3 regions of the Streptomyces sp. NPDC019443 genome follow, and region 2 is predicted to be linked to each of the others. Evidence: riboswitches for the same ligand, from Rfam matches in the RefSeq annotation. Region 2 holds a riboswitch; each other region holds the start of a gene.
What was found. Region 2 has a riboswitch for cobalamin ahead of ACH492_RS07760 (ribonucleoside-diphosphate reductase subunit alpha). Riboswitches for the same ligand answer to the same signal wherever they lie in the genome.
Positions count from the first base shown of each region.

Region 1: linked by a shared signal. The riboswitch ahead of metE (5-methyltetrahydropteroyltriglutamate--homocysteine S-methyltransferase) and the one ahead of ACH492_RS07760 (ribonucleoside-diphosphate reductase subunit alpha) in region 2 are both predicted to bind cobalamin.
Region 3: linked by a shared signal. The riboswitch ahead of ACH492_RS01035 (CbtB-domain containing protein) and the one ahead of ACH492_RS07760 (ribonucleoside-diphosphate reductase subunit alpha) in region 2 are both predicted to bind cobalamin.

Region 1 is NZ_JBIRYJ010000003.1:381,590-391,905, forward strand. Features, by position in the region: gene metE (5-methyltetrahydropteroyltriglutamate--homocysteine S-methyltransferase) at 1-1,875, opposite strand, end outside; cobalamin riboswitch at 2,027-2,257, opposite strand; gene ACH492_RS12130 (DUF2993 domain-containing protein) at 2,329-3,549, opposite strand; gene ACH492_RS12135 (type 1 glutamine amidotransferase domain-containing protein) at 3,900-4,595, opposite strand; gene ACH492_RS12140 (LysR family transcriptional regulator) at 4,676-5,632, shown strand; gene ACH492_RS12145 (putative glycolipid-binding domain-containing protein) at 5,658-6,245, shown strand; gene ACH492_RS12150 (hypothetical protein) at 6,253-6,522, opposite strand; gene ACH492_RS12155 (phytanoyl-CoA dioxygenase family protein) at 6,519-7,361, opposite strand; gene ACH492_RS12160 (helix-turn-helix domain-containing protein) at 7,432-8,238, shown strand; gene ACH492_RS12165 (glycoside hydrolase family 2 TIM barrel-domain containing protein) at 8,205-10,316, opposite strand, start outside.
Region 2 is NZ_JBIRYJ010000002.1:333,734-344,049, reverse strand. Features, by position in the region: gene ACH492_RS07775 (hypothetical protein) at 23-457, opposite strand; gene ACH492_RS07770 (LytR/AlgR family response regulator transcription factor) at 454-1,329, opposite strand; gene ACH492_RS07765 (sensor histidine kinase) at 1,408-2,676, opposite strand; cobalamin riboswitch at 2,946-3,079, shown strand; gene ACH492_RS07760 (ribonucleoside-diphosphate reductase subunit alpha) at 3,207-5,597, shown strand; gene ACH492_RS07755 (ribonucleotide-diphosphate reductase subunit beta) at 5,720-6,676, shown strand; gene ACH492_RS07750 (hypothetical protein) at 6,887-7,084, shown strand; gene ACH492_RS07745 (helix-turn-helix domain-containing protein) at 7,289-8,263, shown strand; gene def (peptide deformylase) at 8,426-9,055, opposite strand; gene ACH492_RS07735 (tetratricopeptide repeat protein) at 9,116-10,096, opposite strand; gene ACH492_RS07730 (HD-GYP domain-containing protein) at 10,203-10,316, opposite strand, start outside.
Region 3 is NZ_JBIRYJ010000001.1:221,411-231,726, forward strand. Features, by position in the region: gene ACH492_RS01005 (DUF6597 domain-containing transcriptional factor) at 1-178, shown strand, start outside; gene ACH492_RS01010 (VOC family protein) at 118-513, opposite strand; gene ACH492_RS01015 (response regulator transcription factor) at 657-1,463, shown strand; gene ACH492_RS01020 (sensor histidine kinase) at 1,469-2,590, shown strand; gene ACH492_RS01025 (ABC transporter substrate-binding protein) at 2,753-3,631, shown strand; gene ACH492_RS01030 (CbtA family protein) at 3,886-4,659, opposite strand; gene ACH492_RS01035 (CbtB-domain containing protein) at 4,688-4,903, opposite strand; adenosylcobalamin (AdoCbl) riboswitch at 4,907-5,054, opposite strand; gene ACH492_RS01040 (histidine phosphatase family protein) at 5,165-5,743, shown strand; gene ACH492_RS01045 (SpoIIE family protein phosphatase) at 5,753-8,434, opposite strand; gene ACH492_RS01050 (FAD-dependent oxidoreductase) at 8,574-10,205, opposite strand.

The DNA of each region.
Region 1 (10,316 bases), on a different contig from region 2:
CCGCAGCGGCAGCGTCTCGCGCAGCGCCGGTTCGTCCACCTGGATGACCGAGGAGCCCGCGGCCTCCAGATCGTTCACCTCGTCGCGCAGGGCCAGAGCGACCTGTCGTGCGGTGTCCGCGAGCGGCTGGTCGTCGCGGACGAAGGACCAGGCGAGCATGGTGACGGGCCCGGTGAGCATGCCCTTGACGGGGCGACTGGTCAGCGACTGGGCGTACCGGGTCCAGCGGACGGTCATCGGGTCGGGCCGGGAGATGTCACCGGCCAGGATCGGCGGCCGGACATAGCGGGTGCCGTACGACTGGACCCAGCCGTGCCGGGTGGCGAGGTAGCCGCTGAGCTGCTCGGCGAAGTACTGCACCATGTCGTTGCGTTCGGGCTCGCCGTGTACGAGGACGTCGATGCCGGTCTTCTCCTGGAAGGAGATGACCTCCCGGATCTCGGCCTCGATCCGCTTCTCGTACCTCTCGGTGTCGATGCGTCCGGACCTCAGGTCGGCCCGCGCGGTGCGCAACTCGGTGGTCTGCGGGAACGAACCGATCGTGGTCGTGGGAAGGAGGGGCAGGCCGAGGCGCGAGCGCTGGGCGGCGGCACGCTCGGTGTAGGGGAGGCTGCGCCGGGTGCCGGCCTCGGAGACGGCCGCGCAGCGGGCCCGTACAGCCGGGTCGTGGGTGAGCGCGGAGGTGGCGCGGGAGAGCAGGTCGGCCCGGTTGGCGGCGAGTTGGGCGGCGATGCTGCCGGCGCCTTCGGTCATTCCGCGGGCCAGGGTGACCACCTCGGCCGTCTTCTGGCGGGCGAAGGCCAGCCAGCGCGCGACCTGTGTGTCCACGTCCCGTTCCGCGGCCGCGTCGAGGGGCACGTGCAGCAGGGAGCAGGACGCCGCCACATCCACCCGGTCGGCGAACCCCAGCAGGGTGGCGAGTGTGGCGGTCGACTTCCCGAGGTCGTTGATCCATACGTTGCGGCCGTCGACGACTCCGGCGACGAGCCGCTTGCCGGGCAGCCCGCCCACGGCGGCGAGGTCGCCGAGGTTGGCGGCGGCAGGCCCGGTGAAGTCGAGGGCGAGTCCGTCGATCGGCGCTTTGGCCAGCACGGGGAGGGCGTCGCCGAGCCGGTCGAAGTAGGAGGCGACCAGGAGTTGGGGCCGGTCGGTCAGTCTGCCCAGCTCCCGGTAGGCGCGGGCCGCGGCGTTCAGCACGGCCCGTGGCTGGTCCTGGACCAGGGCCGGCTCGTCGAGCTGCACCCACTGCGCGCCCGCGGCCCGCAGGTCGCAGAGCACTTCGGCGTACACCGGAAGCAACCGGTCGAGGAGGGTGAGCGGTTCGAAGTCTGCGAGCACGCCCGGCGCGGGCTTGGCGAGCAGAAGATAAGTGATGGGTCCGACGAGCACCGGACGGGCGGTGAGACCGAGCGCGAGCGCCTCCTTCAGCTCGGCGACCTGCTTGGCGGAGTCGGCGGTGAACGCGGTGTCGGGGCCGAGTTCGGGCACGAGGTAGTGGTAGTTGGTGTCGAACCACTTGGTCATTTCCAGGGGCGCGACGTCCTGGGTCCCGCGCGCCATGGCGAAGTAGCCGTCGAGCGTGCCGGCCTCGACGGCCGCACGGTGGCGCGCGGGAATGGCGCCGACCATGACGCTGGTGTCCAGGACATGGTCGTAGTACGAGAAGTCTCCGGTGGGCACTTCATGGATGCCGGCCTCGGCGAGCTGCTGCCAGTTGGCGCGGCGCAGTTGAGCGGCTGTCTCCCGGAGGGCGTCGGCTCCGACACGGCCCTTCCAGTAGCCCTCGATGGCCTTCTTCAGTTCCCGGTCGGGGCCCTGGCGCGGATAGCCGTAGACAGTGGCCCTGGCTCCGGCGGCTGAGGATGTGCTGGTCACGGAACTCTCCTTCGCGAGTACTCGTCAGGCGACCCCGGAGGGGATCGTGGAACGCGAAGGAACGGCAACCGGAGCAGCGACCGGCACGCCTGTGCCTGTGCTGCCCGTACCGCCGACCCGCCCACGAGGTCACCGAGATCTCCGCGCACGTCGGTCGCGCACGGGCAGTGGCAGGTCTTCGGACTTGTGGGCACGCCTTCCTCGTACGTGTCGTACGAAGGCACCTACTGGCCGTCGCTTCCCGGATCCGGTGCCGGATCCAGTGCGTATGACGGCGGTCGTTCCCACTTACCGCTGCGGGGCAGTTCCGGATTTCCACCGGATTCCCTCTTGCGACGCGCCTGCCTGGAGGGCAGGGCGAACCAACTGCGAGACCCACCCTAGGCGCTGCCCCTCGCAGGGGACACCCCGCCCCCGGTGGGGGCGGGCGGGGGTGTCAGCTTCCGGTCCTCCTCACTTCCCCGGTCGGGCGGCGTCCCCGACGCGCAGGCCGGATCCGGCCACGCGTGCCTTGATGCCGTCGCGCTCCACGGTGATGTCCCGCAGACGCAGCTCGCTGAGCGAGTCGGGCAGCTCGAAGGAGAGGGAGAGCCGCTCCGAGAGCTCCGGCGGCCGGACCGCGAGCAGTCCCTTGACCAGCGCGGGGTCGATGCCCGCTTTCTCCAGCAGCTGTGGATGCGCGATCACCACATCGACGAGGTTCACCTTCATCAGACGCTCGGCGAACTTCGGCGCTCCGGTGAGCCGGTGGAGTTCCTCCTCGCTCCGCAGCGCCCGGCGCACCTGCTCCTTGGACACTCCGAGCCGGTCCACGATTGCGGGCACCGCCAGCAGTGCCTTCGCGCGGGCTGCTTCGCGGCTGATCCGCTCGGCCGTCTCGCGGTGCAGCCGCAGTCCCGAATGGTCTGCGTCCTTGCCGGGCCGGTAGGTGGCGACACCGGGAATGTCGAGCTGCATGCCGTCGAGGGTGGTGGTGAGGGCCCGGCTGTTGTCGCGCCGGATGTGCGCACGGGCACGTACGCGCAGTTCCTGGCCGGCGATGGCCAGTTCGCCGTTCACGCGCACCCCGTCGGCGCCGCTGCCGGTGAACCGGAGCTGTGAGGCGCCCAGTTCGCGGTTGAGGTCGTCGAAGGAGAGCAGCACCTCGCCGTCGAGGTTGCCGATGACGGCGCCCTTGATCGAGGTCGGGGCGTCGCCGACGATGCGTACGTCCTTGGCGGTGGCCCGCACTTCGGCGAGCGAGACGCGGTCGGCGGAGACGTCCGGCACGGTGACGTCAACCTGGTCGATCCGCTCGTCGATGAGCTGGGTGAGGAAGGGGAAGCCGTGGATGTCCACGTCCGGCCTGGTGGCGAGTGAGAGCGACTGCTGGAGTTTGTCCGCCGCCTTGCTCTGCGCGTACGCCTCCGCGAGCCGGTCGGCGAGCAGCAGACAGACGGTGCACAGGAGCGCCGCGACGGTCAGCTTCACCACCGCGGGCAGAGCCGCGAGACGGCTCTGCCCGCGGTGGTTGGGCGGTGACCAGTCGTCCTCGTCGTCGAGGTCCGAGGTGAGCCCGAGCTCCAGCGGGTCCCGCGGGACGTAGTTGGCGTAATCGGGTTCCGGGTCTGCCAGTTGAGCGAGTTCTTCGTACGGATTTCGTGAATGCGCTGATATGCGTGTGGGGGGTCGCATCGGCTCATCCCACCACGCGAGCCACCCTCGAACGCAAGTCCTACCGTGCGTACGTAATGGTTTGAGCCAAAATTTCGGCGATCCGCCGTCTGCCGGGCCGGCTCGCCGGGCGGCACCGAGGGACGCCCGTCCGACGACGGGTACATATCGGCGAACACACCTTCCGGGAACAACGCATCCCGGTGCTCGGCCAGGAACCCGAACACGCTCCCGGCCGGAATCAACTCCCGGCACGTGGCTCACACATCAGGCCCGACCGGCTGCCTGGGCGGCCGTCCCATCATGCAAACGAGTCTGGCCCCAGACGACATGATCCGGGACCAGAACACCACGACATCTTCATCAGCCTTCTAGCCCAGGACCTTGAGGATCTCGGCGGCGAGCGGGGCGGACGAAGCAGGGTTCTGGCCGGTGATCAGGTTGCGGTCCACGACCACCTTCGGGGCCCACGGCTCGCCCTCCTGGAAGTCCGCGCCGAGTTCGACGAGCCGGTTCTGGAGCAGCCACTTCGCCTTGTCCGCCAAGCCCGCCTGCGTCTCCTCCGCGTTGGTGAAACCGGCCAGCCGGTAGCCGGTGAACGGCCAGGAGCCGTCCTCGCGCTCCGCGGCGAGCAGCGCGGCCGGCCCGTGGCAGACCACGCCGAGCGGCTTGCCGGAGTCCAGGGCGGCGGTGAGCAGCTTGCCGGAGTCCGCGTTGACGGCCAGGTCCTCCATCGGGCCGTGGCCACCGGGGTAGAAGACCGCGTCGTAGTCGGCCAGGTCGGCCTCCTCCAGCTTCAGCGGTCGCTGCAGGGCGGCGATCGAGGCCAGCCCGGCGGCGATCACGTCGGCGTTCTCCTTACCTCCGTTCACCTCGGGCGCGAGGCTCGCCCTGTCCACGGTGGGTACGACACCACCCGGCGTGGCAACGGCGATGTCGTGTCCCGCCTCGGTGAAGGCCTGGTAGGGAGCCACGAGCTCTTCCGCCCAGAAGCCGGAGGGGTGCCGGGTGCCGTCGGCCAGGGTCCAGTGGTCCGAGCCGGTCACCACAAAAAGGATCTTCGCCATCTCACATCTCTCCGTCGAAAGGTCGCTGATGTCCTCGAACGTAGACCGATGAGCCATTGGAATCCAATAGGCTCACCACCATGAGACATAGGGAATCCAATGGATTGTCGGGAATACAGGGACCGGCCCCGAACGGCCCGCTCGATCTGACCCTGCTGCGGACCTTCCTCGCCGTGCACCGCACCGGCTCGTTCACCGCGGCCGCCCGTCTGCTCGGTCTCTCGCAGCCGACCGTCACCACGCAGATCCGCTCCCTCGAGCGGCAGCTCGGACGCGAACTCTTCGGACGGCTCCCTCGTGGAGTCACCCCCACCCCGGTCGCCGACGACCTCGCAGCCCAGATCGCCGACCCGCTGGACGCCCTCGTCGCCGTCGCCGTCCGTGGTCAGGCAGGCGAGAGCGGCCCCGTCGATCCGGTCCATCTGGCAGGCCCCGCCGAGCTCCTCTGCACGCGCGCGCTGCCCGCCCTCGCGCCCCTGATTGAGCAGGGCGTACGCCTTCGGGTCACCACCGGTCTCACCGACGAACTCCTCGACGGCCTGCGCGCCGGCCACAGCGATCTGGTGATCGCCACCATCCGCCCGCGCGGCCGCTCCCTGACCGCCGTACCGCTGACGGACGAGGAGTTCGTCCTGGTTGCTTCACCGCAGTGGGCGGAACGGATCGGCCAGGACCGGATCGCGACCGAGGGCCCCGCCGCCCTGCGCGGCGTCCCCCTCGTGGCGTACGCCGAGGATCTGCCCATCGCCCGCCGCTACTGGCGCCATGTCTTCGGCACCCGGCTGACCGGCCAGGCCGCTGTGACCGTCCCCGATCTGCGCGGAGTGCTCTCGGCAGTCGTCGCCGGGGCCGGGATCACGGTGCTCCCCCGCTATCTCTGCCAGCACGAGCTGGCCGCCGGCACACTGGTACAGCTGCTCACGCCCGACGACCCGCCGATCAACACCAGCTTTCTCGTCCAGCGCCCTGGCGCATCGGACAACCCCCACTTGGCACTGGTCCGCGACCGTCTGCTGCGCGAGGCTCCCACCTGGTGAGTACCCCTGCTCGTTAGGGTGAGGCATGGTCACTTCTCACGTCATCACCTGGGAAGTCACGGAGAGCCAGGGATACGAGACCTCCTGGATCGAGCTCCGCGGCACGACCCTGCTGGCCCGTGGGCGCGCGGTCGGAACCGTACCCAATCCGCACTGGATCTCGTACGAGCTCGAAACCGGCGACCACTACCTCACCCGTGAGCTGCGGGTCCACGCCGCGACCGCCACGGGTTCGCACGAACTCCACCTGCGGCACGACGGTCACGGCCGGTGGACCGCCGACGGAGAGCCACTGCCCGACGTCGACGGCGCGCTCGACTGCGACCTCGCTCTGTGCCCACTCACCAACACCATGCCGGTGCGACGGCACGGGCTTCATCTGACACCCGGTGAGCGGACCTTCCTGATGGCCTGGGTCTCGGTGCCGGACCTGACCGTGCACGCGTCACCGCAGACCTACACCCATCTGCGGCGTACCGAACACGGCGGGCGCGTCCGGTTCACTTCGGGCGATTACCGCAGCGATGTGGAGTTCGACGCGGACGGGCTCGTCATCGACTACCCGGGCTTGGCTCGGCGGCTTTCGTGGAGTGCGGGACCGCCGCAGCCATAGCGCCCGGTCACGACACCTCGTGGAGCTTCTCGAAGAAGAACTCGTGCTTGAGGAAGGAGGTGTCGTACTCGTGGCCGGACTGGGGCGGGATCAGCTGGGAGGCCTGGAACAGCCGCCAGCCGTCCTCGAGCGCGGCCACGCCGGAGCCGTACGGAGGCTCGTCGTCGTCCCCCGTGGTCGGCTTGGTGGAGCCGGTGCCGTCGTAGCGGGACCAGCCGACCACCTCCGAGTCGAGCGCCGAGGTCGCCAGATACAGGACGAGGACCTGCTGTCTCATGCATGGCTCCCGAGGGTCGGGCGGTTGGACACGCGGGTCGCCCAGTAGTCGATGTCGAACGAGTCGTCGCCGGTCAGGGCGCGCCAGAGGCGGACCCGGTTGTAGATCTCCAGCCGGCCGGTGGCGTGCTCGTACCACGGGAAGGAGGTACGCAGCTCGGCCTCGACCGCCGGATCATCGATGTCGCGGGTGTCCCAGAGGCGTACCTGGGGCACGGTCGGGTTGAAGCGGATCTTGAACATATAGCGGGGGCTGTCACTGTCGTTGCGGCGCCCGCCGTGCCACAGGCCGTGGTGCAGAAGCACCACGGTGCCGGCCGGACAGGTCAGCCGGGTCTGGCCGCGCAGGTTCTGGTAACGGCCCGTGTCGCTCTCGTTGGTGCGGCGCAGGTGACTGCCGGGCACGCTGAGTGTGCCGCCCATGTCGGCGGTCACCTCGTGCGGGTAGTACATGAGCTGGACGTCGAAGGCGTCGGGGCGTACGTCGATGATGGCGTCGCCGTGCAGCGGCTGGGCGTTGCCCTCGTGGGGTTCGCGGATGTGCACGGCATGGTGGTCGACGGTCGGCGCGGGGCCGACCAGGCTGCGCAACGCCCCTGCCACCGGCGGGAGTTCAACGAGGCGACGCGCGAACGACCCTTCGGGGAAAGCCTCGTCGAGCGGTGTGCCATAGGGCACATCGGGGACTGAGGCGGACAGAACCTCGATCGCCCGGTCGTTCATCTCGGGCGGTACGACCGCGTCCATCCGCAGGGAGCCGTGCGCGACGAACCGCGCCATCCTGACCGAGGTCAGAAGCTCCGTTCTGGTGCTGGTGCTTGTGTTTGCGCTTGTAGACATACGGCAACCGTAGAAACGAACTCCACGCCTGTCGTGGGCTGCAATCACCGACTACTGGTAATTTCTCACCATGGACCGTGTGGAGATCCGGCTGGACGAGCCCCCGCGCGTGGCGAACATCGGAGTGGGGGTGCACGGGGTCAACGGGCCGCACGACATCTTCCGGCTGACCGGCCTGTGGCAGCTGCATCTGTACAGCTACGAGGCCGAGCTCATTCTCGGCGGCACGGTCCACCGCATCCGACCCGGCCGGGTGAGCCTGATCCCGCCCGGCGAAGAGGTGCACTTTCACTACCGCGGCCGGTCCGAGCACTTGTACGCACACCTTCAGCTCTCCGATTCGGGCGCGCGGCACACCGTTCCGGTGATGCAGGACGTCGGCGCCGACGGGCCATTGCTCTCCGCCCTGCTGCGGCGCGGCATCGCGGCGATGCCCGGTACGCCGTCGAAGGCCGCCGCCACCGCATGGGCGGCACTCTGGCAGGTGGTCGAGCTGAGCGCGCCCGAACGGCCGGGCGGGGGTCCTCCCGCCATCGCCGCGGCCATGGCCCATATCGAGGCGCACCTCGCCGAACCGCTGACCGTGCCGGACATCGCCCAGGTGGCCGGGGTCTCGCACAACCACCTCACCCGGCTCTTCCGCGCCGAGACAGGTACCACCGTGGTCGCCTACATCCGCCGCCGACGGCTGGAACGGGCACGCCATCTGCTGCGCGCCTCGACGCTCGCCATCCCGGCCGTGGCGGCGGCGGTGGGCATTCCCGACCTGCAGGCCTTCAACAAGGCATGCCACCGCGAACTCGGCGGCTCCCCCCGCGCCGTCCGCACCTCGGACTCGCCGGTCTACCGGCGACAGAGCGTCCAGGACCAGCGGTAGGTCCCCGCCCCGACCAGATAGGGCGGTAGCGTGTCAGGCCCGCAGGAGGCCGTGCCGAGTCCGCGGTGTGCGGCGTCGATGTGGACCACCGGACAGGCGCGCGGGGTGAGTTCATCATGGTGCGCCGCTGTGTCCAGGTCGTGGGCGCGGTGGCGTACGACAGAGACCTGGCGCGGGCTGTCGAGCCGGACCGTCAGACCTGGTCCACCCCCTGAAGAACTGAGCGAGAAACTGCGTACGCCGTGCCGCCCGCCGCTTTCCTGCGGACGCAGATACGGGGTGAACAGCGCGTCCACGGAGGCACGGTGGTGCCCCACGGCCGCGCCCGCGCTGCGGTCCGGATACGACTCCCAGGGCCCCTGTCCGTACCACTCGATCAGATCGAGTCCGCTCACCGTCTCGAAGACGGATCCGACCCGTGCGACATCGGACACGCCCTCGGGCAGCACAGCGGTCTCCTCGACGAGAAGGCCGTCCCGCACCGGGGTGAAGAACTGCTCGTGCAGGACCGTGCCCGCCCTGGTGTCGTACGCGGAGCGCACCGACACCTTCTCCGCGTCGCGGGTCACCGACACCAGCTTGCGTACGAGGGTGTCGAGACCCAGCGTGCGCCAGTGGTCCGCGGGGCCACCCAGCAGGTCGTTGTCGGTAGGCGCGCGCCACAGACTCAGCACAGGTGGTGAGGTGAGCAGCGGGTGGACGAGCAGTCCGTCGCCGTCCACCTCGACGCTCCCCGTGCAGGGGGCGGCCGCGAACGGGGCCCGCTCACGCAGTCGTATCCGCGGTGTGCACACCTCAGTGCCAGGTGGCGCCCATGTCTCGTCGTGCGCCGTGGTCACGCGAAGGGTCAGCCAGGCCTCTCCGCCGTCCTTTGGCAGCGTGGCCAGGAGGCCCTGAAGATGCGGGAGTTCGGCGGAGCCGCCGGGAGGTACGACGGGGAGGGCGGCCGGGGCGGTGATGGTTTCCGCGTCCTCGGCCGTCAGATGCCACTCGGCGGTCAGCCACGACAGATCGCGGAAGTGCTGGTGGTTGTGGACCAGCAGCGTCCCGCCTTGCTCCGAGAGCCATGACAGCCGTACGGGAGCGGCCAGTTCACGGTGTTCGTACATCGCGGGTTTCGGTGTGCGGTCGGGGAAGAGCAGGCCGTCCGCGCAGAACGCGCCGTCGTTCGGGGTGTCGCCGAAGTCGCCGCCGTACGCCCAGCGGTAGCCCTCGGCGGCCACTCCGTTCGCGTACGCTCCGGCGCCCGTCCGCCCCGCCGGCCGCCCGTCGCTCAGCCGCTGGAGGATGCCGTGGTCCCACAGCTCCCAGATGAAGCCGCCCTGCAGACCCGGGGTGGACTCGAATGCCTGCCAGTGGTCGGCGAGGGTGCCGTTGCTGTTTCCCATGGCGTGCGAGTACTCGCACAGGATCAGCGGTTTGGTCTGGGTGCCCGAGCGGGCGTGCGCCACGATCTCGTCGAGGGACGCGTACATCGGGCAGACGATGTCGCTCGCGATGTCCGTCGCGGACCAGTCGGTCTTGGCGGCGCCCTCGTACTGGAGTGGGCGGGTGGGGTCGTGGCGGCGCAGCCAGCCGGCCGCGGCGTCGTGGTTGGCGCCGTAGTCGCTCTCGTTGCCCAGCGACCAGATGATGACGCTGGGGTGGTTCTTGTCGCGCAGCACCATCCGCGATACCCGGTCCACGAAGGCGGGGAGATAGCGCGGGTCGTCGGCGATCTCGTGGGCGTGGTCGTGGCTCTCGATGTCCGCCTCGTCCACGAGATACAGGCCCAGCTCGTCGGCGAGGTCCAGCAGCGCCGGATCGCCCGGGTAGTGCGAGGTGCGAATGGCGTTGAAGCCGAAGCGCTTGGCCGTCTCCAGATCGGCGCGGATCTCGTCGGCGCCGAGAGTGCGCCCGGTGAGCGGATGGAAGTCGTGCCGGTTGACGCCGCGGATGTACACGCGCTCGCCGTTGACCAGCAGGTCCCGGCCACGGATCTCGATGTCGCGGAATCCGATGCGGTGGTACGAGGTGTCGGCGACCGTGCCGTCCGCGTGGTGCAGCCGCACGGTGAGGCCGTAGAGCACAGGTGTCTC
Region 2 (10,316 bases):
AGGTGCTTTCGGCAGATGCCCCTCATGACCGCTCGACAAGGTCCGTGAAGTCGTGCTCGTTCTGCCTGGCGTGGCGCAGGCAGACGAAGGCGAGTGTGAGGATCACCGGGTGCACGGCCACGCCGATGATCAGCCATGGGGCGGGGACTCCCGCCGCAACCGCGTTCCGCAGGGCGGGCGCGGCCAGGAACAGGAACGGCAGGCCGCCGAGCACGGCGACGAGGACCCCTACGACAGCGAGCCCAAGCCGGAGCTGGGCACGCATGAGAGAGCGGAGATAGATGTCGCCGAGTGGTGTCTGCCGACCGAGGTCGTCGGCGACCGGTTCGCGCCCGTTGGCCGGTAGCTGCCTGCCTGCGAGGGCGGCCAGCGTCCGAGGATGGGCCACGATGATGCGGCGAATGGGAGCACTGTCCGCACCCGGATCTCCGCGCGACTGTTCCGGGCCGTCGGTCACCTCGCACCTCGGTGGTCGGGGAAGGTACGAGGAGGCGACGGGGCCGCGGTGGCGGGCACTGCGCCGGGGCGCAGCCCCTCGGACTGGCGGGTCCCCGCCCGCCGCACCAGAAGGCCCCGGACCTGACGGATGTGGCGCCGACTGACCGGCAGCAGCTCATCCCCAACGCGCACACACGCTTGTCCGGCCCCCATACGCAGCTCCTGGACCTGGCGCAGGGCGACGAGATAGGTGCGATGGATGCGGACGAATCCGGCATCGCCCCAGCGCTCCTCCAAAGCCGCCAGGGATGTCCGCACCAGGTGGGTGGCCGAAGGGGTGTGCAGGCGCGCGTAGTCGCCATGTGCCTCGGCGTAGAGGACCTCACTTCGCCGGACGAAGCGCGTCACCCCCGCCAGCTCCACGCAGATGACCTCGTCAGGAGGGCCGGATTCGGCCTGCGCCGCTTCCTCGGGCGGGCTCGCGGCGGCCCGCTCCGCCGTGTCTCCTGCACCGTGCGACGCGGCGGCGACGCGGCGCACCGCCTCAGCCAGCCGCTCCGGATGCACCGGCTTGAGCACGTAGTCGGCGGCATGCAACGAGAATGCGTCCACCGCGTATTCGTCGTGCGCGGTCACGAACACCACCGCCGGCGGGTGGGCGAAACGGGAGACCACGCGGGCGATGGCCACCCCGTCCAGGCCGGGCATGCCGATGTCGAGGAAGACGGCGTCGAGCGGTCGTCCCCCCTCCAGCGCCCGGTCGATGTCGCGAAGCGCCTGTGCGCCGTCGTTTGCGGTCCGGACCTCGCCCACGCGAGGGTCGCGGCGAAGCAAGTACGCCAACTCCTCCAGAGCCGGTACCTCGTCGTCCACCGCGAGAACGTGGAGCATATGGCCAGGCTAACGCTCCCCCAACATGCGGTGGAGCCTTCCTCCCGCCCGACACGCACCGGATGTGCACGATCGCTGTCAGCCCTGACCGGGCCCGCTCTGGACGGCCTGCGGGTGAAACTTCGGCACCCGCACCCGCACCTTTGTTCCAGCACCGGGCGCGGTCTCCACGATCAACCCGTACGCGTCCCCATAGATCTGACGCAATCGCGCGTCGATGTTGCGCAGCCCGATCCCCGGCTCACGCCGAGGCTCGGAACCGGGCGGCTCCGCCGCGGACTCCCGCGTCTCGCCCTTCAGGGTCTCGGCCAACTGCTCGGGATCCATCCCCGTGCCGTCGTCCTCCACGCTGATCCACGCCTCGCTGCCGACGTCCTCCGCCGTGATCACCAGGTGGCCGGGGCCCGCACGGCGCTCCAGGCCGTGGCGGACCGCGTTCTCGACGAGGGGCTGCAGGCACAGGAAGGGCACCACCACGGAGAGCACCTCGGGTGCCACGCGCAGTGAGACCTGAAGGCGGCTGCCGAACCGAGCGCGCTCCAGCAGCAGGTAACGGTCGATGCACCGCAGCTCCTCGGCAAGGGAGGTGAAGTCACCGTGCTGGCGGAACGAGTACCGGGTGAACTCCGCGAACTCCACCAGCAGCTCCCTGGCCCGTGCCGGATCGGTTCGGACGAAGGAGGCGATGGCCGACAGCGAGTTGTAGATGAAGTGAGGCGAGATCTGGGCCCGCAGCGCGCGCACCTCCGCCTCCGCGACGGCCGCGCGCGAGCGGTCGAGCTCGGCAAGCTCCAGCTGGGTCGACACCCAGCGCGCGACTTCAGTGGTGGCTCGGACCAGGCCGGTGGAGGCATTGGTCGCGTACACCGCGAGCGCACCCTCCGGCCGGCCGGCGACGATCAGCGGCACGACCACGCCCTGCCGCAGCGGACAGTCGGCCCTGTTGCAGGGTGGATCGCCAGGGCCGATGACCTCGGTGCGTCCGGCGGCGAGGGCCCGACCGGCGTGCTCGGGCACGGCTGCCCTGTGGTCGTGCCCCGGCTCCGGCGCGGACCCGTCCCAGGCCAGCACGGTGCCGGAGGCGTCCGTCATGGCCAGCGCGGGTACATCGAGCAGCGCCCGCAGATGCCGCCCGGCCCGTCGCGCGCTGTCCGCGTTCAACGTGGCCCGCAGCGGGGGTGCGGCGAGCGAGGCGGTGTGCAGTGTCTCGTACGTCGCCTGCTCCTGGGCCGTGCCGAGGAACTGCCGCTTGCCGACGGTGCGCAGCATCAGGAGCCCGGCAGCGATGAAGAACACCAGCGCTGCTGCCAGAAGTACAGCGGCCGCAACGGTCGAAAACCACGGCATGCTGGGACGCTACACCCGCATCACGCGTGATACGCGGCCTCGACCGGGGTGCGTGGCCCATCCAGACCGCATGGCCCACGCGAAGACCTCCTCTGTCGCACCGAGCCGCAATCCCGTGGAATGACCTGACGACGAGCAGGCCCCGACCGGCTACTGGATCTCCAACCTGCCAACGGACCCACAAGCCCGCACCGAGTGGCCTTCGATACGACTTGGAGCTCTAGCCGGCCACGACACAACATGTGGGGGGTGCGGCAACTCCCCGCCCCCACATGTATGCTCATGCTCGCTGTCGCCGCAGGGGAATCCGGTGCGAATCCGGAACTGTCCCGCAACGGTGTGATGTGGTGCGCTTTGCCGCACCCGGCCAGTCCGAAGACCTGCCGACGGTGCATCCGGCTCGACCGAACCGGGTGCCGAGACGTCCGGGCCTCGCGGTTGGGCCGGTGGACGCGGTGAACCATGCCCCGTGGCGTGCGCCCGTGCCCCCTGCCCCCGCCGGCCCAGAGCCGAGCGAGGGAGAGCACCACGTGACCATCGCGCCAGCCGATCCGGCTTCAGGCATCGCAGAGCAGGCTGCCGACGGCCCCGGGACCGCGCTTCTGCGGACTCTGACCGACCTCACCGCCGATCTGCCGGACACCGACCCGGGACGTGTCGCCGCCGCCGCGCTGCGCGGCCGCAACGCCCGTTCGGACGCGGCCGAGTTGCGCAGCCTCGCCACCGACGCCGCCGCGGGGCTGATCTCCGAGGACCCGGCCTACTCCCGGCTCGCCGCCCGCCTGCTGACCCGTCACATCGCGGACGAGGCCGCCGGACAGGGCGCGGTGTCCTTCTCCGCGTCGGTCGCGGTCGGCCACCGCGAGGGTCTGATCGCCGACCGCACGGCCGAGTTCGTCACGCTGCACGCCGTCCGTCTCGACGCGCTGATCGACCAGGACGCCGACGACCGCTTCGGCTACTTCGGGCTGCGCACCCTCTACAGCCGCTATCTGCTCCGCCACCCCCTCACCCGCCAGGTGATCGAGACCCCGCAGCACTTCATGCTGCGCGTCGCCTCCGGGCTGGCCGAGGACACCTCCGCGCGCGCCCTGGACGAAGTCGCCGCGTTGTACGGGCTGATGAGCCGCCTCGACTACCTCCCGTCGTCGCCGACGCTCTTCAACTCCGGCACCCGCCACCCGCAGATGTCCTCCTGCTATCTGCTGGACTCCCCGCTGGACGAGCTCGACTCGATCTACGACCGTTACCACCAGGTCGCGCGCCTCTCCAAGCACGCGGGCGGCATCGGTCTCTCGTACTCCCGCATCCGCGCCCGCGGTTCACTGATCCGCGGCACCAACGGCCACTCCAACGGCATCGTGCCGTTCCTCAAGACCCTCGACGCCTCGGTCGCCGCCGTGAACCAGGGCGGTCGGCGCAAGGGCGCAGCGGCCATCTACCTGGAGACCTGGCACGCGGACATCGAGGAGTTCCTGGAGCTGCGCGACAACACGGGTGAGGACGCGCGGCGTACGCACAACCTCAACCTCGCGCACTGGATCCCGGACGAGTTCATGCGGCGCGTCGAGGCCGACGCCGAGTGGTCGCTGTTCTCACCCGCCGATGTGCCGGACCTGGTCGACCTGTGGGGCGACGAGTTCGACGCGGCGTACCGCAAGGCGGAGGCCGGGGGGCTCGCGCGCAAGACCATCCCCGCGCGGGAGTTGTACGGCAGGATGATGCGTACGCTCGCCCAGACCGGCAACGGCTGGATGACCTTCAAGGACGCTTCCAACCGCACGGCGAACCAGACCGCAGAGCCGGGCAAGGTCGTCCACTCCTCGAACCTGTGCACCGAGATCCTGGAGGTGACGGACGACGGGGAGACGGCCGTCTGCAACCTCGGCTCGGTCAACCTCGGTTCGTTCGTGCTCGCGTCGGGAGACATCGACTGGGAGCGGCTGGACGAGACCGTCCGTACCGCCGTGACCTTCCTCGACCGGGTCGTCGACATCAACTTCTACCCGACCGAGCAGGCCGGCCGCTCCAACGCCAAGTGGCGTCCGGTGGGCCTGGGCGCGATGGGCCTGCAGGACGTCTTCTTCAAGCTCCGCCTCCCCTTCGACTCGCCCGGGGCGAAGGCACTCTCCACGAAGATCGCCGAGCGGATCATGCTCGCCGCCTACGAGGCGTCCTGCGACCTTGCCGAGCGCAACGGCCCGCTGCCCGCCTGGTCCCAGACCCGCGCGGCCCGTGGCGTGCTGCACCCCGACCACTACGACGTGGCTCTCAACTGGCCGGAGCGCTGGGACGCGTTGCGCACCCGCGTCGCCGAGAGCGGCATGCGCAACTCCCTCCTCCTCGCCATCGCGCCGACGGCGACCATCGCCTCGATCGCGGGCGTGTACGAGTGCATCGAGCCGCAGGTCTCCAACCTCTTCAAGCGCGAGACGCTGAGCGGTGAGTTCCTCCAGGTCAACGCCTACCTGGTGGAGGAGCTGAAGCAGCTTGGCGTGTGGGACGCGCAGACCCGTGAGGCGCTGCGCGAGTCCAGCGGCTCGGTGCAGGGCTTCAGCTGGATCCCGGCCGACGTCCGCGCGCTGTACCGCACGGCGTGGGAGATCCCGCAGCGCGGCCTGATCGACATGGCCGCCGCCCGCACCCCCTTCCTGGACCAGTCGCAGTCGCTGAACCTGTTCCTGGAGACGCCGACCATCGGGAAGCTCAGCTCGATGTACGCGTACGCGTGGAAGCAGGGCCTGAAGACGACGTACTACCTGCGCTCCCGCCCGGCGACGCGGATCGCCCGCGCGGCTCAGTCCGCCACCCCCATCCTCCCCCTGCCTTCGGCGGGGGCACCCCCAGTACAGCAGGCGGCCGACCCCGACGCCGTCGCCTGCTCCCTGGAAAACCCCGAGTCCTGCGAGGCCTGCCAGTAATGCCCACCCGTCACCCGGTCACCACCCCCGATGGACGGCGCTCCGCGCCGACGGCCGCCCCCGAGAAGACCGTGCCAAACAAAAACCTGCTCGACCCCGGCTTCGAGCTGACTCTCCGCCCCATGCGCTACCCGGACTTCTACGAGCGCTACCGCGACGCGATCAAGAACACCTGGACCGTCGAGGAGGTCGATCTCCACTCCGACGTGGCCGACCTGGCCAAGCTCTCGCCGGGCGAGCAGCACATGATCGGCCGGCTGGTCGCGTTCTTCGCGACGGGCGACTCGATCGTCTCCAACAACCTGGTGCTCACCCTCTACAAGCACATCAACTCCCCCGAGGCGCGGCTGTACTTGAGCCGCCAGCTCTTCGAGGAGGCTGTGCACGTCCAGTTCTATCTGACGCTACTGGACACCTACCTCCCCGACCCGGACGACCGCGCGGCCGCCTTCGACGCGGTCGAGGAGATCCCGTCGATCCGGGAGAAGGCCCAGTTCTGCTTCAAGTGGATGGACTCTGTCGAGAAGATCGACCGGCTGGAGTCGAAGGCCGACCGCCGCCGGTTCCTGCTGAACCTGATCTGCTTCGCGGCCTGCATCGAGGGGCTGTTCTTCTACGGCGCGTTCGCGTACGTGTACTGGTTCCGCTCCCGCGGCCTGCTGCACGGCCTGGCCACCGGCACCAACTGGGTGTTCCGGGACGAGACCATGCACATGAACTTCGCCTTCGAGGTCGTGGACACGGTCCGCAAGGAGGAGCCTGAGCTCTTCGACGACGCGCTCCAGCAGCAGGTCACGGACATGCTGAAGGAGGCCGTCGAGGCGGAGCTGCAGTTCGGCCGCGATCTGTGCGGCGACGGTCTGCCGGGTATGAACACCGAGTCGATGCGCGAGTATCTGCAGTGCGTCGCCGACCAGCGGCTGACCCGGCTGGGCTTCGCCCCGGTGTACGGCTCGGAGAATCCGTTCTCCTTCATGGAGCTGCAGGGCGTCCAGGAGCTGACGAACTTCTTCGAGCGCCGCCCCTCCGCCTATCAGGTGGCGGTCGAGGGCTCGGTCGGCTTCGACGACGACTTCTAGCCTTACATTCACGCGGGCTGCCCCGGTGCACGCCGGGGACGGCCCGCTGCTGTCAGCGTTCACCCTTCAGCGTGACCTCAATCAGGCCAGGACCGAACGGCGCGTTCCTGAAACTGGACGCGGTCTTCACCGTCAGCGGCCATGTCCGCAATGCCGCCCAGCAGATGACCACCGAGTCCGGGGAACGGACGAAGGCCCCCCGAGGAGCTGATGGGGGCCTTCCTGGACGAGCTGCCGAGCCCGGACACAGACCGCTATCCCACCCTGCACGGGGCCTCCACCTCGGCCTTCGCCGGGCGGGACCGTGGGCTGGAGTTCGGGCTGGCGGGCATCCTCGACGGGATCGCGGCCCGCGTCGAGGAGCGGCGCTCCGCCTCACGCAGCTCCGCCTCACGCAGCTCCGCTTGACGCAGCTCCGCCTGACGCAGCTGGCGGTCGATGGCACGGTCCCTGGCGTGCCCGATCAGCGAGGGAAGGGCGAAAAGCCCAAAAAGGGCCAGTACGAAGAGGTACCCCAGGAATGTGTTCATGTCCTCCACTGTCGTCGCTTCGCGTCGAAGAAGTCAGTGGCAGGACTGTCATAAATCATCGAATTACTGCCACACTGGTTCCATGCTGAAAAATGTGGCTGCCGTCCTCCTGAACGATGTACATCCCTTCGAACTCGGCGTCCTCAGCGAGGTTTTCGGCTACGACCGCAGCGACGACGGCCTGCCGGTCTACGACTTCGCGGCGGTCTCCGCCGAGGGCCCCGCCCTGCCCACCCACGCCGGGTTCACCATCAGCACTCCGTACGGCCTCGAACGGCTCGCGGACGCTGATCTCATCGCCATCCCCGCCAGCGGCTCGTACACCGCCCGCGAATACCCCGAGGAGCTGCTCGCCGCACTGCGCAGCGCCGTCGATCGCGGCGCCCGGGTGCTGAGCGTCTGCACCGGCGCGTTCGTCCTCGGCGCCGCCGGACTGCTCGACGGCCGCCGCTGCACCACCCACTGGCGGCACGCGCAGGCGCTGGCCCAGCGCCATCCGCGGGCCTTTGTCGACCCCGATGTGCTGTACGTGGACGAGGGGGCGGTGATCACCTCGGCCGGCACCGCCGCGGCGATCGACGCCTGCCTCCATGTCGTACGCCAGGAGCACGGCCCCGAGGTCGCCAACCAGATCGCCCGCCGGATGGTGGTGCCGCCGCACCGTGACGGCGGTCAGGCGCAGTACATCCAGCGCCCGCTGCCGCGCACCCCCGGCGACACGGTCGGTGACGTCCTGTCCTGGATGGAGCGGCATCTGGACCGCGAGATGACCGTCGAGCAGCTCGCCGCCCGGGCCCATATGTCGCCGCGGACCTTCGCCCGCCGCTTCCAGCAGGAGACCGGGACCACGCCCTACCGCTGGCTGTTGCGCCAACGGGTGCTGCTGTCACAGGAGTTGCTGGAAACGACGGACGAGACGGTGGACGCGATCGCCGGCAGCGCCGGATTCGGCAACGCGGCCGGACTTCGCCACCACTTCCTCCGTACGCTCGGCACCACCCCGAACGCCTACCGCAGGACCTTCCGCGGACCCGTCGCCCCCAGCACGGCTGCCTGACCCGAGCGCTCAGATGCCGCAGCTCGACGCCGACCAGAAGCGACTGGCGGGACGGTCGACGTGCGTCAACAGGGTCTCGTCCGGCGTCATTTGTCCGCCCAATGACGGCGAACACGCCGAAGGGCCCGCTCGGCGTGAGCGGACCCTTCGCAGACTCGGAACTCAGTCGTTCGGCACGGTCTCGTAGCGCGGCGTGCCCTCTGCCATCTGCCGCAGCGCGTCCTTGCGGTCCCTCTTGGAGAGCCGGTCGATGTACAGGTAGCCGTACAGATGATCCGTCTCGTGCTGCAGGCAGCGGGCGAAGTACCCCGTGCCGCGCACCCGGATCGGCTTGCCCTCGGCGTCCTGCCCGCGCACCACCGCGTAGTCGGGGCGGGGCAGCGAGGCGTACGCCGTCGGCACCGAGAGGCAGCCCTCGTTGGAGTCGTCGAGGACGCGCAGCTCCGGCGGCAGCTCCTCCAGGACCGGGTTGCAGACGACACCGGTGTGACGTACACCGTCGTCGTCCGGGCAGTCGTACACGAAGACCTTGAGGTCCACGCCGATCTGGTTGGCGGCCAGGCCCACGCCCTCCGCCGCCTTCTGGCTGGCGAACATGTCGTCGATCAGCGCCGCGAGCTTGCCGTCGAACTCGGTGACGTCCTTGCACTCCTTGTGGAGCACCGGGTTGCCGACGACCGTGATCGGCCGTGCGGTACCGCGCTCGCGGTGCGCCAGCTCACGCTCCTCGCAGTCCTCCGTGTCGACGACGAAGCCGTCGTTCACCTGCTCGTCCGTCCGCTGCTGCGCCATGTCCGCTTCTGCGCCTTCCTGAAATCCCGAATCCGACCCCGTACAGCCTACGGCCAGGGATCAGCAGACTTCCTCGAGATCCCGCCACTCACGGGAGTCCGGGCTGTCGGCGACCCAGCTGTCCAGCAGCCCCCGCACAAGCCCGGCGGGCGCCGCGATGCCGCACTCGCGCTCCGGCGACCACAGATCGCCCGCAGTGCGGTGGCCGAGGGGCCCCGGATGGCCCGGCTCGCTGTGGTCGTGCGGGTCGAGGTGCTCGCCCTCGCCCTCGGCACTCGGCATCCGGCTCTCGGAACAGGACCGGCACAGCAGCCGCACCGACGAGGACCAGTCCTCGGCGGCGAATCCGGCGTCCGAGGCGAGCTGCTCCAGGCCGTCCCGGTCGGCCTCGGTCGCGGCCTCCAGCAGCACCACCCAGGTGGGCACGGGCGAGGGCGCCCAGAGCTCGATCTCGTCGAAGACGGGGTACGAAGGCCCTGCGGAGGTGGTCCGCTCCCCATGGGGCACACCGTCGTGCAGGACGACCTCACCCCAGCGGCGTCCGGAGGACGGCAGCGGGATGGAGAGCACTTCTATCCGGGCCGGGTCGAGCCTGCGGCCCCACACCACCTCGGCCTCGCCCTCGGGTGACAGACGGACTGCGGCGCTGCCCAGCTCCATGCCGACCGGCTCGCCATTGGCGGCGGCCGCGCCCGGCACCTTCAGTCCGTACGCCTGCCAGGAGCGACGGGCCAGCGGCCAGTCCTGCAGGGCTGTGGCGGCGATCCCGACGTTCCACCAGTCGGGGGCGCCGGTCTCCTTGTCCAGCAGCGCGACGGCCCGCAGGCCGGCGGCGCGCGCCTGCTCCCAGTCGTGCCGGAACTTGTGCAGCAGCGCCAGGTTGAACCAGGACTCGGAGAGCCAGGGCTCGAGGTCCGCCGCCCGTGTCAGCAGCGCGCCCGCGTCCTCGTACCGGCCGTCGCCGATCAGCGTGAACGCGCGGTCGGTGGCCTGCCGCCAAGAGGCGGATGGCCGATGCCGTACCTTCCCGAAGATCCTCACGATTCCCGCCTGCCGGTCGCTCGGGTCACTGCCCCCGGACGCATGCTTGTATGCCTTCTTTCGCATCCAACCATGCCTAGTCGGAGGCTCGCTCATTACCCATGGGTTACCCAGGTGGGACGGGGGCCAGACCGCCTCGTGCGAGGACTCTGGCGAGGGATTCGACCACCTCCGGCTGGTAGTCGCGCCCGGTGCCGAGCCGCAGCTGCTCGAGTGCGCT
Region 3 (10,316 bases), on a different contig from region 2:
GCTGACGCTCGTACGGAAAGGTGTGCCGTACGCCGAAGCGGCACTCGCGGCGGGCTGCGCCGACCAGGCGCACCTTGCCCGCGAGATGCGCGATCTGGCCGGAATCACCCTGGGGACCTACTCGGCGCTGGCGAAGAGCGAGACGGCACAGCCGTCGGGGTCCAGGACGAGCGCGTAACGCTGCCCCCAGAAGGCGTCCCAGGGCGGCAGATGCCCCTTGTAGCCGGCCTCGGTCAGCTCGGCGTACGCCGAGTCCACCTCGGCGGGTCCGTCACAGAGAAAGGCGAGCCCCAGGCGCTCGCCGCCGCCGGTGGGCCGGGCCCACCCGGGGTCGAAGGAGCGGACGGTCTCCTCGGTGTCCCACAGCACGCGCAGCCCGCTCGGCAGCGTCGCCTCGGCGTGGGGCGCGGAGTCGGCTTCGGCGGGGATGTCCAGGCCGAGCCGGCGGTAGAAGGCGAGCGAGGCGGCCATGTCGGCGACGACGAGGCCGATCGCATCGAGTCGTGGAGTCATGACCTCACCGTAGGCAGGGCCCCGACCCGCGGTCTTGAACGAATCGGACGTCTGCGGTTTCGCAGGACCCAGTTCTTCGGGCGTCATGGTTTCGTAAGGCGACACATGCCGTGGGCCGTGCTCAGTACGAGGACACTGGCGGTATGCACAACATTCTGGTCGTCGACGACGATCCGACCGTCGCCGAGGTCGTCACCGGCTATCTGGAGCGCGCGGGCTTCACCGTGGACAGGGCCGCCGACGGGCCCCAGGCGCTCCGGCTCGCCGCCGCCCGGCTGCCCGATCTGGTCGTCCTCGATCTGATGCTGCCGGGCATGGACGGCCTGGAGGTGTGCCGCAGGCTCCGGGCCGGCGCGCCCGCCGCCGTGCCGGTGATCATGCTGACCGCGCGCGGCGACGAGGACGACCGGATCCTGGGGCTCGAGGTAGGGGCGGACGACTACGTCACCAAGCCGTTCAGCCCGCGCGAGCTGGTGCTCCGGGTCGAGTCGGTACTGCGCCGGGGCGGTGCGGCGGGGGAGCGGCGGGCGGGGCCCGAACTTGCGGCCGCGGGTATCGTGCTGGATCCGGCGGCGCGGCGGGCCACCAAGGATGGGCGTGAACTGGGCCTGACCCTGCGGGAGTTCGACCTGCTCGCGCATCTGATGCGGCACCCGGGGGAGGCGATCGGCCGGGAGCGGCTGATGCAGGACGTGTGGGGCTGGGAGTTCGGCGATCTGTCCACCGTCACGGTTCATGTGCGGCGGCTGCGCGGCAAGATCGAGGACGATCCGGCCAGGCCGCGGCTGATCCAGACGGTGTGGGGCGTGGGCTACCGCTTCGACGTGCCGGATGGCGCCTCCCCCGGCGACGGCGTACCGCACGGCCACGTACCGCACGGCCACGTACCGCACGGCCAAGCACCGCACGGCCAAGCACCGCACGGCCACGCACCACGAGAAGAGGCCTGATCACCGTGCGGGACATGCTCCTCATCGCGCTCTTCGCCTTCCTCGGGGCCGCGGCCGTCGGCCTCCTCGGCGCGCTGACCCTGCGTCTGCTGCGCCACCGGTCCGTCGCCGTCTCCCTCACCGTCGTCGCCGCCGTCGCGGTCACCGCCATGCTCGCCGGGACGCTCGCGGTCGCCCAGGCCATGTTCCTGTCCGCGCACGACCTCACCGTCGTCACCACGGTCGTCGCGATGGCGGCGGTCGTCTCGCTCGCCACCGCGCTGCTGCTCGGCCGCTGGGTCGTCGCCCGCAGCCGTGAACTCGCCCTGGCAGCACGCTCGTTCGGCGACGGCGGCTCCTTCGCCGCCCCCGACGGGGCGTCCACCGCCGAACTGGCCGCACTCAGCCGCGAACTCGCCGCCACCAGCGACCGGCTCGCCGCCTCCCGCGAGCGCGAACGCGCCTTGGAGACTTCCCGCCGCGAGCTCGTCGCCTGGATCTCGCACGATCTGCGCACCCCGCTGGCCGGGCTGCGCGCGATGTCCGAAGCCCTGGAGGACGGCGTCGTGCAGGATCCCGAGCGCTACTTCCGCCAGATCCGCACCGAGGTCGACCGCCTCAACTCCATGGTCGGCGACCTCTTCGAGCTCTCCCGCATCCACGCGGGCACGCTGGCCCTCACACCCACCCGGATGTCGGTGTACGACCTGGTGGGCGAGGCGCTCGCCGGGGCGGACCCGCTCGCCCGCGAGTACGGCGTACGCCTCGTCGGCGACCGTGTCGAGCCGTTCCCGGTCGAGGTGGACGGCAAGGAGATGACCCGCGTCCTGGCGAACCTCCTGGTCAACGCCATCCGCCGGACCCCGGCCGACGGCACGGTGGCCGTCGCCGCCGAGCGCCGCGAGGAGTGGGTCGTGCTGTCCGTCACCGACGGCTGCGGCGGCATCCCGGAGGAGGACCTGCCCCGCGTCTTCGACACTGGCTGGCGCGGCACGCAGGCCCGTACGCCCCCGGCCGGCGCGGGTCTTGGCCTCGCCATCGTCCGCGGCATCGTCGAGGCGCACGCGGGCCACGCCGACGTACGCAATGTGACGGGCGGCTGCCGCTTCGAGGTGTCGCTGCCCGCGGCTGCGGCCCAAGGCCGTTGAGCCACAGGGGTCGTTGAGTCACAGGAGTCGTCGAAACATGAGGCGGTTGAAACGGCGACGGTCCGCATGAGTGACCGCCGAGCCCGCCGGGCAGTCAAACGTCGATGCCCTCGGGGGAGGCGTCGCGATCTGTAACCGGCAATAGGCAGGGGTGGGGACGGTATGGCGCGTAAGAAGGAGTGGGAATTCCTGGACGACCGCGGCCGCCTGGCGGCAGCGGCAACCACACCGTCGAGGCCGGTCGCCTACATCCAGGCCGGGGCGACACTCTTCGACCACGGCATTCGCCCGGTGGGCATCTTCGGCTCCAACCACGACGGCGACACCGCAGACCCGGCCAAGGCCGGCCCCCTGCCCATCGGGGACATCGCCTACCTCGGGTCGGGATCACGCGTGGACGCGGACGCGGTCCTGCGGGCGGACCCCGACCTGGTGGTCGCCGTCGCCTACGGCACCGATCAGGTGTACGGCCTGGATCCGGACACGGCGAAGTACATCGAGGAACGGGTCCCGGTGGTGGTCTTCGACGTGGGACAGGGCCGCTCACTCGGTGACGTACGCGACCGGTTCACGGCGCTCGCCCGGTCGCTCGGAGCGGACGCCGACAGCTCGGGTGCGGTGGAACTCGCCCGTGCGGAAGGCCGGTTACGTACCCTCGCGGCCCAGGCCGCCGGGTTACGCATACTGGCGCTGTCGCCCGCCACCCCGGACAGTGTCCACCTCGCCAGGCCCCGAGCCTGGGCGGACCTGCGGGCGCTGGCCGACTACGGTGTCGGCCTGGTGGAGCCCGAGCGCGGACCGGGTGCCAGCTGGTCCACCGTCGACTGGACGGCGGCTGCGTCGCTGCGGCCGGACATCGTGCTGAGCGACGTACGCGCCAATGCCCTGCCGGTCGACCGGCTCAGCGCGATCGAGGCGTGGCGGCCTGTGGCGGGCGGGGCGCGGCTGGTGCCGTGGAACCCCGAGATTCCGTGCAGCCACCTCGCGCACGCACGCTTCTTCGACGCTGTCGCTGACGCGGTGGAGGCGTCTGCGGGATAACTGGGCTTCGCCCCAGACCCCGGTACGTCCTTCGGGCGTTGTCCTCAATCGGCCGGACGGGCTTGATTTCCGCCCGGTCGGCCCGAAGATTCGGGCCGACCGGCGGGAAATTCCGGCCTGGTGGCGATCCCCCCGGACGAAGTCCGGGGGGAGTTTGAGGCGCGGTCCCGGACGCGAAATCCAGCCTCGCCGACGGGAAAACTCAGCCCCGTGGGCGTTTGAGGCGCGGGGTCCGGGGCGGAGCCCCAGCTCGGTCAGTTCGCGGCGGCTGTCGCCCGCGACGCGCCCTTCCCGTCTGCCGCCGTCTCGGTCGCCGGGGTGAGGAGCCGTTCGGCGAGGTACCCGAAGACGAGTCCGAAGCAGGTCCAGAGGGTGACCTGGATGGCAAGCGTGGCCAGCCGGAACTCCCAGACCACGGTTGCCGGGAAGCCCTTCGGCACCTCGTTGAACGAGGGCAGGAAGGCGAAGGCGAGACCGGCGGCGACGACGAACGCGGCCGCGGCGGCGACGGTCGCGTTCCAGTTGCCAAGACGGGGAGCCAGGCGTTTGCCGAGGATCACCGCGGCGACCGTGAGCAGGACGCTGAGCACGATCATCAGGAAGTACAGCGTGGTGCGTTGGCCGATCGTGTCGGGGTCCCCGACGGCCGGTGGGTTCGGCGGGTACTTGAGGAACGGCACGACGTACACGCTCAGCAGCGCGCCGAGAGCGACCAGCAAGGCTGTGGCGCGCGGGCTGAACCGGCCGATGCGGCCGAGTGCGACGGCGAACGCGAGGGCGGCGATGCCGCCGATCGCGACGCCGAAGACCAGTACGCCGGTGGCGAGACCGCCCGTGGACTGCATGGCGCGGCTGACGAGTTCCTCGCCGCCGTCCCCGTGATCATGGCTGTGGCTCTCCTCGAACGCGATGGCGGCGTCCACAGGGGACTCACCGAGCAGATACGCGACGACGAGAGCGAAGACACCGGCGATCAGGCCCGCGAGCATGCCGCGGCCGAGCAGGCCTCTGACAGATATGGAGTTCATGGTGTTTCCCCTGAGCTCTGAAGAAGTTCTAGTGGCAGGGGAATCCGAGCAGATGGCGTCCGTCGTGGACCCACTCGTGGACGTTCTCGCCGGAGATGAGCGAGGTGGCGCCCTGCTCGGCGCCGACGAAGTAGAGCAGGACCAGCATGAGAACGCCGAAGAAGAGCGCCCAGGGGGCGATGGCCGTGAGCGAGATGGGGGTGATGGCCGGTGCGGCGGTGGCGGGCGCAGCAGACTGTGCCATGGCAGAACCTCCTGGGGGAACACGCGTCCCGATCGTGGTGCCTGAGACGAAGGTGCTGGGTCTGACTTCCCGCGGGGAACGGGTACACAGTGGCGCGACCGTGCCGGATTCTCACCGGGCTTCCGTCACACCGTCGTCAATGTCCACGAGACCGTACCGCTTGCGGGCCTGCACCGCTACGGCGCAGGGGCGCGTGACCGGGCGCCCGAACGCCCATGATGTGCTTGTTCCTTGGCCGAGAAGGGGAGGGGAGCGCACGGGATGACGGTACGGGTGATGTTGGTCTCACCTGCGACGAACGCGGCGCTGCGGGAGGCCCGTTTCGACGCCGACGCGCCGCTGGACGAGTCGGGAGCACGCCGCGCCCGCGCCGCCGCGGGTGCGCTGCCGCGCGCCGACCGGCTCTTGAGCGGCCCGTCCGCGCGCTGCCGGGAGACAGCCGCCGAGCTGGGCCTGCGGGCGGAGCCCGCCGAGGCCCTCGGCGACTGGGACTTGGGCCGCTGGCGTGGGCGACGACTGGACGAAGTGAGCGCCGGCGAGCCGGAGTCGGTGTCGGCGTGGCTCAGCGACCCGTCGTGCACACCGCACGGTGGTGAGTCACTGCGGTCGCTGTGCACGCGGGTGGGCGCGTGGCTGGAGTCGCTCCCGCCCGACGGGGGCCGTGTCCTCGCGGTCGTCGACCCGGCGGTGACGCGGGCGGCGATCGTGCAGGCGCTGTCCCTGCCGCCTGAGGCGTTCTGGCGGCTGGACGTCGCCCCCCTGACCCTGACGGAACTCACCGGGCGCGGGGGCCGCTGGAACTTGCGGTGCGGACGCCCGCTGGGCCCGGAGGCCGGCTGACACCCACGCTCACTGCCCCTCGGCCGGCAGTGGCTGTTCCGTCCAGATGACCTTGCCGTCCGGGGTGTACCGCGTGCCCCAGCGTTCCGCGAACTGGGCGACCAGGAACAGTCCCCGGCCGCCCTCGTCGGTGGTCGCCGCCTGGCGCAGGTGCGGGGACGTGCTGCTGTGGTCCGAGACCTCGCAGATCAGGGAGCGGTCACGGATCAGCCGTACGCGTATCGGGCCCGTGGCATACCGGATCGCGTTGGTGACCAGCTCGCTGAGGATGAGCTCCGTCGTGAAGGCCTCCTCCTCCAGACCCCACTCGGCCAGCTTGTGGGTGACGGCGGACCGCACCTCGCCCACGGCCGACGGGTCGGACGGCACCTCCCAGTCGGTCACCCGGCTGGAGTCCAGGACGCGCGTACGGCCGACGAGCAGCGCGATGTCGTCGCGCGGGCGTTCCGGCAGCAGCTCCTTCAGCACCGCCTCGCAGGTTTCCTCCGGGCTCCGGTCCGCGTGCTCCGCCAGCGTCTGGCGCAGCAGCGCCAGGCCGTCGTCGATGTCGCGGTCGCGGTCCTCCACGAGCCCGTCCGTGTACAGGACCAGGCGGCTGTCCTCGGGCAGCTGAAGGTCCAGGGTCTCGAAGGGCAGTCCGCCGAGCCCGAGCGGCGGGCCGCCGGGCACATCGGCGAAGACCGCGGTGCCGTCCGGGTGGACGATGACGGGCTGGAGATGGCCGGCCCGTGACATCGTGCAGTGCCCGGACACCGGGTTGTAGATAACGTAGATGCAGGTGGCTCCGGTGACCCCTTCCGTGCCGTCCGCGGTCTCGTCCTGGTCGATGCGGGCGACCAGCTCGTCGAGGTGCCACAGGAGCTCGTCGGGCGGCAGATCAAGGCTGGAGAAGTTGTGGACCGCGGTCCGCAGCCGGCCCATGGTCGCCGCGGCGTGCAGGCCGTGGCCCACGACGTCGCCCACCACAAGCGCCACCCGGGCGCCGGGCAGCGGGATGATGTCGAACCAGTCCCCGCCGACGCCGCCGAGCCCGCCGAGCCCGGCCTGCGCGGGCCGGTAGCGGTACGCGACGTCGATGGCGTTCTGTTCGGGCAGGCCGCGCGGCAGGAGACTGCGCTGGAGGGTCACCGCCATGGTGTGCTCGCGGGTGTAACGGCGGGCGTTGTCGATGCTGACCGCGGCCCTCGCGACCAGCTCCTCCGCGAGAGACAGGTCTTCCTCCTCGAACGGCTCGGGCTTCTCGGAGCGCCAGAACATCGCCACGCCCAGAATCACGCCGCGGGCGCGCATCGGCACCGCGATCATCGAGTGGATTCCGTGCTCGACGAGCTTCCTGGCCCGCACCGGATCCTGCTCCTGCCACCCGGTGTACGCGGCCAGATCGGGCTCCATGACCGCCTCGCCCCTGCGGATGCCGAAACCCAGCGGGGTGGACGGCACAAAGTGGATCAGCTTGCCCAGCGGGTAGAGCGCGGTGTCGTCCCGCCGTCCCCTGAAGGCCAAACGGCGCATGTCGTGGTTGGTGCCCGCGGCAGTCGGTTCCTCGCCGCGCAGCACCTCCTCCACCAGGTCGACGGTGGCGTAGTCGGCGAACCGGGCCGCGGCGAACTCCGCCAGCTCCTCGCAGGTACGTACCACGTCCAGGGTGGTGCCGATCTCCGTACCGGCGTCGTACAGCAGCTTCAGACGCCCCCGCGCCACATCCGCCTTCCCGGTCAGCGCCCGCAACTCGGTGGTGTCGCGCAGCGTCGCGACGCTGCCGGGCGGGCCGCCGTCCTGGTCCGTCGGCCGCTGGTTCACGGCGAGCAGCCGGTCCCCGACCAGATGCACCTCGTCGGTGGCGGTCCGCCCGGAGGCGAGCAGCCTGGCGGTGAGCGGGTCGAGGCCGAGCTCGGTGACCGGGCCGCCTTCCACGTCCGAAGGCAGATTGAGCAGCCTGCGCGCCTCGTCGTTGGCCAGCAGCAGCCGCCCGTCGCCGCCGACGATGAGCACGCCCTCGCGTACGGCATGCAGCACCGCGTCGTGATGCTCGTACATCCTGGTCATCTCGGCCGGGCCGAGGCCGTGGGTCTGGCGGCGTAGCCGTCGGGTCACCAGTGCCGTACCGCCGGTGGTGACGAGAAGCACCGCCCCGGTGGCCGCGAACAGCAGCGGGAACTGCTCCTCCACGACATTGCTGACATGCGCGATCGTGATCCCGGCGGACACCAGGCCGACGACCGAGCCATCACGTCCCTTGACCGGCACCACCGCCTGCACGAGCGGCCCGATCGTCCCGATGATCTTCTCGGTCGTGACGCCGCCGGCCAGCGCGGGCCCCAGATTGCCGACGAACTTCTTCCCGATCCGGTCGGTCAGCGGGTGGGTGTAGCGGATTCCGTCGGTGTTGGTGACGACGATGAAGTCGACGCCGGACCGCTTACGGGCCTCTTCGGCACGCGGCTGGAGAACGGCCGTCGGATCGGGACTCTTCAGTGCCGCCTCGATGCCCGGCGAATGGGCGAAGGTCTCGGCGACAGCGACCGACCGGTTGCGGGCCTCGCGCTCGCTGTCGGACCTGGACTGCAGGACGAGCGCGACCATGGCGGCCGCGACGAGCAACACCACGATCGCCAACTGCAGGAGAAAGACCTGGCCTGCGACAGTTCGCATCCGTAGAACCGAGCGCGGGCGGCCGTAGCGTCCGGCCATATCCTAGTTCTACACCTCCCCCATACGCAGAGCTATCTGCGCACCGTAGAGCGCAAAGGCCGCACGCGCGACGCGTTCGCCACAGATTTAGTGTGGTCCGGCCCGCGGATCTGTGCCGGGGAGGGTAGCGGGACGTCGGTCAGGCGCGACTCAGCAGCGTGCTCATAGCCGCGTGGAGCGTCGCTTCCGGATCCTGGACCGCGCCCGGCGAACGCCAGGCCACGAAGCCGTCCGGGCGTACCAGCAGCGCGCCCTCGGGCGTCGTGCCGTGCATTGCGGCCCAGTCGGCATCGCCCTCGGGCACCAGATCGGCGTCCGGACCCGCACCGATCGCGTACGCGTCCAGCTGCACGGACAGCCGCTCCGCTACCCTCCGCGCCGCTGCCTGCCACGCGGTGCCCGCCGCGCTGAGCAGCACGAACGACCGCTCGTAGAGGTCCAGGGTGGATACCCGCCCGGTCGGCCCGCCGGCCCACATGTGCGGGGCCCTGGTGCCGGGTGCGCCCATCAGCTCCATCCGCTCCGGCACGATGGGCCGGTCCGGGGCGACGCCCAGGACCGCACCGTGCAGATAGCTGTAACCCATCGCCACCGAGAGGATCCCGCCCTTGCGCCCGCCGCCCGGGGTGACCGCCGGTGCGTAGCCGGGGTGGCTGTGTTCAGCCGAGCGGGACGAGGCGCGTTCGCTCGTCGCGCGCGCCACCGGGCGCCGCTCCGCGTCGTACGTCTCGAGCAGCGCGGGACCCGCCGATCCGTCCAGCACCAGCGCGAGCTTCCAGGCCAGGTTGTGGGCGTCCTGGATGCCGGTGTTGGAGCCGAACGCCCCGGTCGGGGACATCTCGTGGGCCGAGTCGCCGGCCAGGAAGACCCGGCCTGACGAGTAGCTTCCGGCGACCCGTTCCGCGGCGTGCCACGGTGCCTTGCCAGTGATCTCAACGTCCAGGCCCGGCGCACCGGTTGCCTTGCGGATGTGCTCGGCGCAGCGCTCGTCGGTGAAGTCCTCGAGTGCTTCGCCCTGCTCGGGGTGCCAGGGTGCGTGGAACACCCACAGCTCCCGGTTGTCCACCGGCAGCAGGGCCCCGTCCGCTTCGGGGTTGGTCAGATAGCAGACGATGAAGCGCCGGTCTCCCACCGCGTCCATGAGCTGCCGGGAGCGGAAGGCGATGCTCACGTTGTGGAACAGATCGCCGTTGCCGGTCTGGCCGATGCGCAGCTGTTCCCTGACGGGGCTGCGAGGCCCGTCGGCCGCGACGAGATAGTCGGCACGCACGGTGCTGTGCTCCCCGGTGTCCCGGTTCTTCAGGACCGCCATAACGCCCGTCGAGTCCTGCTCGAAGCTGAGCAGCTCGGTGGAGAACCGCACGTCGCCGCCTTGGGCGCGGGCTCGGTCCAGCAGCACGGGTTCGAGGTCGTTCTGGCTGCACAGGCACCATGTCGTCGGGCTGAAGCGGGCCAGCCCGCCGCCGGGGTCGATCTCCTTGAACAGCCACTCCTGGTCGTCGCCGGTCAGCGAGCCCGCCTGCAGGATGCCGTGGTTGTCCGCGAGGACCGACGCGGCCTGCCGGATGTCCGCCTCCACCTCGGCGCCCCGGAACAGCTCCATCGTCCGCACGTTGTTGCCGCGCCCGCGCGGGTGCATCGAGGTGCCCGAGTGTTTTTCGACCAGCAGATGTCTGACGCCGTGGCGGCCCAGAAACAGCGACGTGGACAGGCCCACCAAGGAGCCGCCCACGATCAGGACCGGTACGCGGTGGTCGACGTTCTCTTCCATATCTGCCATGAGTCGCTCCAGCTCCTGCCGCCCGGGGGGATGGAACTTTCATGCCCTCTGGGGCAACGGTTCCCTCGCCCATTCACCCGCTTGGTTCTCAGCTCTCGCGCC